Regions from separate parts of the Lysinibacillus sp. PWR01 genome, predicted to be linked through region 2. Evidence: riboswitches for the same ligand, from Rfam matches in the RefSeq annotation. Region 2 holds a riboswitch; the other holds the start of a gene.
What was found. A riboswitch is a leader RNA that binds a small molecule or an ion and turns the genes downstream of it on or off. The one in region 2 is predicted to bind preQ1.
Positions count from the first base shown of each region.

Region 1 (3,419 bases), on a different contig from region 2:
TTCAGCGACAATAAACGATAGCGCTGATGCTACTACAATCAAAAGTGTATCTCCCAGTAGGAATGATACCACTGCTGATAAAATTAAAGCTGTAATAATAAATAAATACGTTTTTGCTCTACCATATTTATTTTGTACTAGGTCACGAAAAATAAAGGTCGCCCCAATTAAAAGTGTCCCCATCGGAACAATAAACATACCAAAGTGCAATGGTGCAAATGCTGCCGTTACCACATTAGCGATAACAATAGATAATAAATAAAATAATACGCTCATACTATTACTCCTCAAGTAAATTTAAAAGCTTTTTCGTAATGGCACACTATAAACCTCTTTTATTCCCCCAAACAAGGGCATGTAACTGTGGCAGTACTTTAACATCTCTTAATTCTTCATCCTTCATTACTCTATCAATCAGCGCATGATATTTATCCAATAAATGCATAATTAATTGTGAATTATCAGTTGTCGTGAGATCATCATTACCGACTTGAAGATAAAAAGGAATCATTGGATATCGATGGTGAATTTGTTTAGCATAATCGTAATCCTCTTGATTAAAAACGACTATTTTGAGGGATACATGGTGATTGCTGTTTCGATCTTTAAGTTTTTCGAAGATATAAGAAAGCACAGAATAGTCTGTGGTCATTCCAGAACTAGGTGGCTTTGGTGAAATTGTCAGTTCATCAATCTCATACATCCATTTCTGCCACCTACTCCCCTGTGTCTCCACCCCGATTTTTATGCCATTTCCTTTTAAAATGGCAATGAGCTCTGCTAAATGCGGATTGAGTGCAGGATTGCCTCCTGAAATCGTGACAAATGAAAAACCATTGCCCCCCAGACGTTTCAACTCAGACCAAATCTCTTCCGCTGTCATTAAACCACGTTCATCTGTGTAGCCACTCAGCCCTAATACTACACGATAGGTATGACCGTGCGATTTTTACATTTCCCTTCATAATCATGTAAATGATGAGCAGCATCGAAGGTAAATTCCTTGCTTACGAGAACACGCTTTGCATGATAGTTCAATTGATTTCTTTGAATATCCACATCAATTTTTTGAAGTCTCTCGACGATTTTAAAATCTGACATGCCTTAAGACTCCTTCCTATAACGCAAATACTCATCAAGTCCTTTTTTTCGTAGTTTACATGCTGGGCATTCACCGCAACCATTAGCTATGACACCGTTATAGCAAGTCAACGTTCTTTCTCGAACAAAGTCCAATGCCCCGAACTGATCAGCAAGCTCCCATGTCTGTGCTTTATTCAGCCACATCAATGGTGTATCAATTACAAAAGAATCATCCATCGATAAATTTAACGTTACATTCAAGGATTTAATAAAAACATCTCGGCAATCTGGATATCCGCTAAAATCTGTTTCACAAACGCCAGTCACGATATGCTTAGCTCCTACTTGACTCGCTAAAACACCTGCAAATGAAAGAAAGAGAAGATTTCGACCAGGAACAAAAGTCGATGGCAGCTCACCATTATCTCCGTCTTCTACTTCAATATCTTGTCGTGTCAAAGCATTCGGAGCAAGCTGGTTCAGGAGTGACATATCAAGAATATGATGCCTGATTCCAAGTTCACTCGCTATCTCTTTTGCACATTCAATTTCAAGACGATGCCTTTGACCATAATCAAAAGTGACTGCCTCAACCTCTTCAAAACGTTCTTTTGCCCAAAACAAACAAGTTGTACTGTCCTGACCTCCACTAAATACAACAATTGCTTTTTCCTGCTTCATCTATAAAACTCCCTTATATTAAAAAAACAGCACTCTAAGAAAAAGTGCTGCTTTCTTCTTAGTTTTTTAAAGAGGGTAGCTAAAAACCTCTTTCTTGATTGAACTATTCAAATCTTCATTTATCGATTATCAATTTTTTCTGGATTAAGATCGTGGTTCATTAAACGATAATTGGCGATTTCTTCATATTTCGTTCCTGGCTTCCCATAGTTACACCATGGATCGATCGAGATACCCCCACGTGGAGTAAATTTCCCCCAAACCTCGATATATCGTGGATCAAGCAATGCAATTAAATCATTCATAATGATATTGACGCAATCTTCATGGAAATCGCCGTGATTTCTAAAACTGAATAAATACAATTTTAGTGATTTACTCTCAACAATTTTTTTATCCGGGATATACGAGATGTACATCGTGGCAAAATCCGGCTGATTTGTCAAAGGGCATAAACTAGTGAACTCTGGACAATTAAACTTAACGAAATAATCTCGATTGGCATGTAGATTATCCACTGCCTCTAATACTTCAGGTGCATAATCATAGGAATACTTTGTACCTTGATTACCTAATAGGGTTAAATCTTTTAATCCTTCTTCATGACTTCTGCCAGACATAAAAAAACCTCCTTGTAAAAATGTTTCCCAACACTTTTCAAGAGAGGCATCACCAATCAGTCTATTAAAACATAAGTAAAAACATAAAAAAGCCACGTCCGATATGGACATGGCATATTGTCATGTTTCCATAGTTTTTTATAGAGGGTATCAGCTATGAACCTCTCCCGTTCTAGTCCGGGCATTCTTTTCTTCAATATCGTACAAAAAATAGTACAGCACGTCAAATAGATTTTTTTATAAAATCTTACCCTATGGAATACGAATTACAAGCATTATGAAAACTGCACTTAGACTAGTCACGGAGAACTGTATCATAATAAAGTGTGGTTTTAATGAAAACAGAAAAAATGTTTCCGAAATTCTTGAATCATTTAAACTAAAGATTTCCAATTATCCTTCTAACCATTTGTTAGTAGCACCCCGATTTATAATCGCTCTAAGTCCTGATATTCTTTCATATAAGGACCATCCTCTGCAACATATGAATGATACAATGCCTTTACTGCAAAATTTTTCTCTAAACCCATTTCAGATTTTAGCTTTTTTAATTCATCATGCAATGTTCGATGTTCATTGATTAGCTTTAGCATAATTGATTTATTATATTTCATTATATTCATCCTTTTTTTCTATAACTTGAGGAATTACAACTTTAAAATAGTTTGGAACTACAAAATACTTGAGCATCGGAAGCTGTTCTAGTATTTTGGAAAGCCTCTCTGTTTTTTTACTGTCGAAAAGAAGAATAAACCTCATTTAGATACATTACGGTGAACCTAATCATAAGTAAAGGTAGTTTTTAAAAAAACAGGCACATTTGTATGAAGCAAATGTAACCGATCTGATTTGTATTGATTAACTGCAATTTATATAAACATTTTTCCCAAAAACACCCTAAATATCACAAAGATTAAACGTAAACTATATATATATTTAATACTTTAAGTGCCATTATTTATGTAGCATGCATTCGAGACAAACGGAGTGCTGTGTGTCACTCATAAGGAAGTAATAGTTAGGAGCCGCATCTAT
Region 1 covers NZ_JBHERJ010000063.1:4,111-7,529, forward strand. The annotation lists gene ACEVFT_RS12475 (VUT family protein) at 1-276, opposite strand, end outside; partial or broken gene queE (7-carboxy-7-deazaguanine synthase QueE) at 323-883, opposite strand; partial or broken gene ACEVFT_RS12485 (6-carboxytetrahydropterin synthase) at 863-1,101, opposite strand; gene queC (7-cyano-7-deazaguanine synthase QueC) at 1,105-1,764, opposite strand; PreQ1 riboswitch class I at 1,817-1,860, opposite strand; gene queF (preQ(1) synthase) at 1,884-2,384, opposite strand; PreQ1 riboswitch class I at 2,509-2,555, opposite strand; gene ACEVFT_RS12500 (hypothetical protein) at 2,813-2,998, opposite strand.
Region 1: linked by a shared signal. The riboswitch ahead of queC (7-cyano-7-deazaguanine synthase QueC) and the one ahead of ACEVFT_RS00580 (QueT transporter family protein) in region 2 are both predicted to bind preQ1.

Region 2 (3,419 bases):
TGCTGAACCTAATAAATAGAACGTAGTTTCATAGTTTTCTACTAAGTCAGCAAATGCTTCATCAACTGCATCCTTTAGGCGACCCTGCCCTTTATCAACCGCTACGACTTTCGCGCCAAGAAGCTCCATGCGAAATACGTTCAATGCCTGACGCTTTGTATCCTCCAAGCCCATATAAATCGTGCAATCCATTCCAAACATGGCACAAGCTGTAGCTGTTGCTACACCATGTTGACCCGCACCTGTTTCGGCAATCACGCGGTTTGCTCCCATACGTTTGGCTAGTAAGATCTGTCCTAGTACATTATTGATTTTATGTGAGCCTGTATGGTTAAGGTCTTCACGTTTTAAATAAATTTTTGCACCACCCAATTGCTTTGTTAAATTTTCTGCAAAATAAAGTGGGGATTTACGACCAACATATTCACGGAAATAGTAATCTAATTCTTGCTTAAAGTCATCATCCTCTTTATACTTTTGAAAATTCTCATCTAGTATATTTAAAACATTTTGAAGCTCCTTTGGAACAAAGCTTCCACCAAATTCACCGAAATATCCCTTTTTCTCTACTACTGTACTCATCTTTACTCGACTCCTCTATGCTAATTTTCCCATAAAAAAAAGCCACTCCAATCCCTCATAAAAAGGACGAGTAACCGTGGTGCCACCTTTATTCGCAATTTTTGCGCGCTTTCCTGCTCCGGTAACGGGGAGCAAATCGGCCTTACATTTGATAAGGCTGCTCTGAAGTCCATTCACAAGTCTGTACTACTGGTTCACACCGCCCACCAGCTCTCTTGAAGTAACAATGCTTGCTACTACTCTTCTTCCTTGCATTTATTAGAAAGAATTGTAGAATATTTTCAGAATAGTGTCAAGAAAAAAGACGAATCTAAAAAGACCCGTCAGTTAAATCAAATTATTAAAGTGAAGGCGTTTGTTTAATGCATACATAATCGGCGCACCGACAGCTAATACAACAAATTCACCCGCTGCTACTGTTAGCCAAGTCCAAAAGAATGGCAGCTCTAAGGCTAAGTTCAGTTCAAAGGCAATGATAAACATGGTGCATGTAAATAGCAATGTATTAATAATTAAACGTGCCCATATATTTTTGACAAATTTACAGATTAAAATAAACAGGCCAAGTGTAATCATTGAATGACCTACACCAAACACTAAATCGTAAATGCCAAGTGGTGAAAATAGATTAGAGATCAATACACCAATAATAATCCCTACGGCAAAGCGTGGATTAAATGCTACTAAATGGTTAAACATCTCGGATACTCGGAACTGTACCTCCGTAAAACCAAATGGTGCAACAAGCATGGTCACAGCAATATAGAGAGCCGCAATGATACCACTTGCTGCTAAAAATTTTATTTTCATATTCATTTCTCCTTAGTTTTTTTTCGTGGGATGGTTACGAACCACGGTGCTTTCACACAAGTAAATATTTTATTATACATATCTAGTAGAAGTCAAATGTCAGACTTTGTCTATAGTGTCCTATCGTCGCAAAATTGTCATAAATATTTTTTACTATGTTGAAAAAAGAAATAGAATAACTAAAACAGCGTAGTTTAGCGGTTTAAAGCGCCAAATTGAATGAAAAACTAAAATATTTTGTCACTTTTAAAAGTCAGAACATTCATAATGTTGTTGACTGAGCTCGATAATAACGATAATATAGCGATACATTCACACTTTGTTTGGATAAAGTGCGGTAGATATTTGAGAACATAATCGGGGGGATTATTTGTGAAAAGCAATGTGAAGAAGCTATCATTCCTTCTTTTTGGATTAGTGTTACTACTTGCTGCTTGTGGTAGTGGTGGCTCTAGTACAACAGATTCAAAAGGAAATGAAACAAACAATGCAAGTGAGAGCGGAAATGCAGACGATAAAACATATAAAATCGGGATTACTCAAATAGTTGAGCATCCATCGTTAAACGCAGCAACGGAAGGCTTTAAAAAAGCAATTGAAGATGCTGGCTTAAAAGTTGAATACGATCCACAAATTGCGCAAGGAGATAACAGCCTTAACACAACGATTGCTAACAATCTAGTGAGTGCAAACGTAGATTTAATTTTTGCTAACTCTACACCTTCTGCACAAGCAGCTGCAACAGCAACAAGTGATATTCCAATTATTTTTACATCGGTTACAGATGCTGTTGGTGCACAGTTAATCGACTCAATGGAGAAGCCAGGGAAAAATATTACAGGCACAATTGATCTACATCCTGAAACGATTTCTAAAACAGTAGCATTCTTAAAAGACCTTGGTGCGAAAAAAGTAGGGATGGTCTACAATGCGGGTGAGCAAAACTCAGTTGCACAAGTTTCAGAAGTGAAAAAGGTTATGGATGAACAAGGTTTAACGGTGGTAGAAGCATCAGCATCCACTTCAGCAGATGTAAAGCAAGCGACAGAATCTCTAATTGGTAAAGTAGATGCTTTCTATATTATTACTGATAACACAGTAGTTTCTGCTTTAGAATCGGTAATTGATGTTGCCAATACGAATAAATTACCATTAATCGTAGGAGAATTAGATTCTGTGGCACGTGGTGGTTTAGCTGCTTATGGATTTGAATATTTCGATATCGGTTATGAAGCAGGTCAAATGGCTGTGAAAATTTTAAAAGGTGAAGCAACACCTGCTGATACACCGGCACAATATCCTCAAAATCTGAAACTATTAATCAATAAAAAAGTAGCGGATGATTTAGGAATCGAAATGAAAGATTCTTGGGGTGCAGAAATTCTAGAAAAGTAAAACGAAGCGGGGGAGAACTATCCCCGCTTTATCTTCATTTTACAAGCGATATAAATAATTAAGAGATTTAGGAGATGATTCAACGATGTTTTTAGCATTATTTGGCGCAGTGGAGCAAGGAATCATCTATGCAATTATGGCACTTGGTGTATATTTAACATTTCGGGTGTTAGATTTTCCGGATTTAACGGTTGATGGAAGCTTTGTAACAGGGGCGGCAACGGCAGCAACAATGGTTTTGCTTGGCTACCACCCAATCTTAGCGACTTTAGTGGCAATTGTTGCTGGATTTATTGCTGGATGTATGACAGGAATTCTTCACACGAAAGGAAAGATTAATCCACTATTATCAGGGATTTTAATGATGATTGCTTTATACTCGATTAATCTACGCATCATGGGGTTAACTGCAGAAAATACGATAGGTCGCCCGAATATTCCACTATTAAACTCTGAAACAATCTTTTCAAAGTTTCAAGCTTTTTGGAGCAATTTAGGGATCGATGCTGCTCTTAATAACCTATTAAAAGGCATGGGCTTTCAGCATGTACCAGGTACATGGAGTGTGCTGATTGTCGTATTAATCATCACGATTTTAATTAAGTTAATAGCAGACTGGTTCTTAAAGACAG
Region 2 covers NZ_JBHERJ010000005.1:3,729-7,147, reverse strand. The annotation lists gene trpB (tryptophan synthase subunit beta) at 1-582, opposite strand, end outside; T-box leader at 642-841, opposite strand; gene ACEVFT_RS00580 (QueT transporter family protein) at 910-1,392, opposite strand; PreQ1 riboswitch class I at 1,399-1,443, opposite strand; gene ACEVFT_RS00575 (ABC transporter substrate-binding protein) at 1,765-2,787, shown strand; gene ACEVFT_RS00570 (ABC transporter permease) at 2,873-3,419, shown strand, end outside.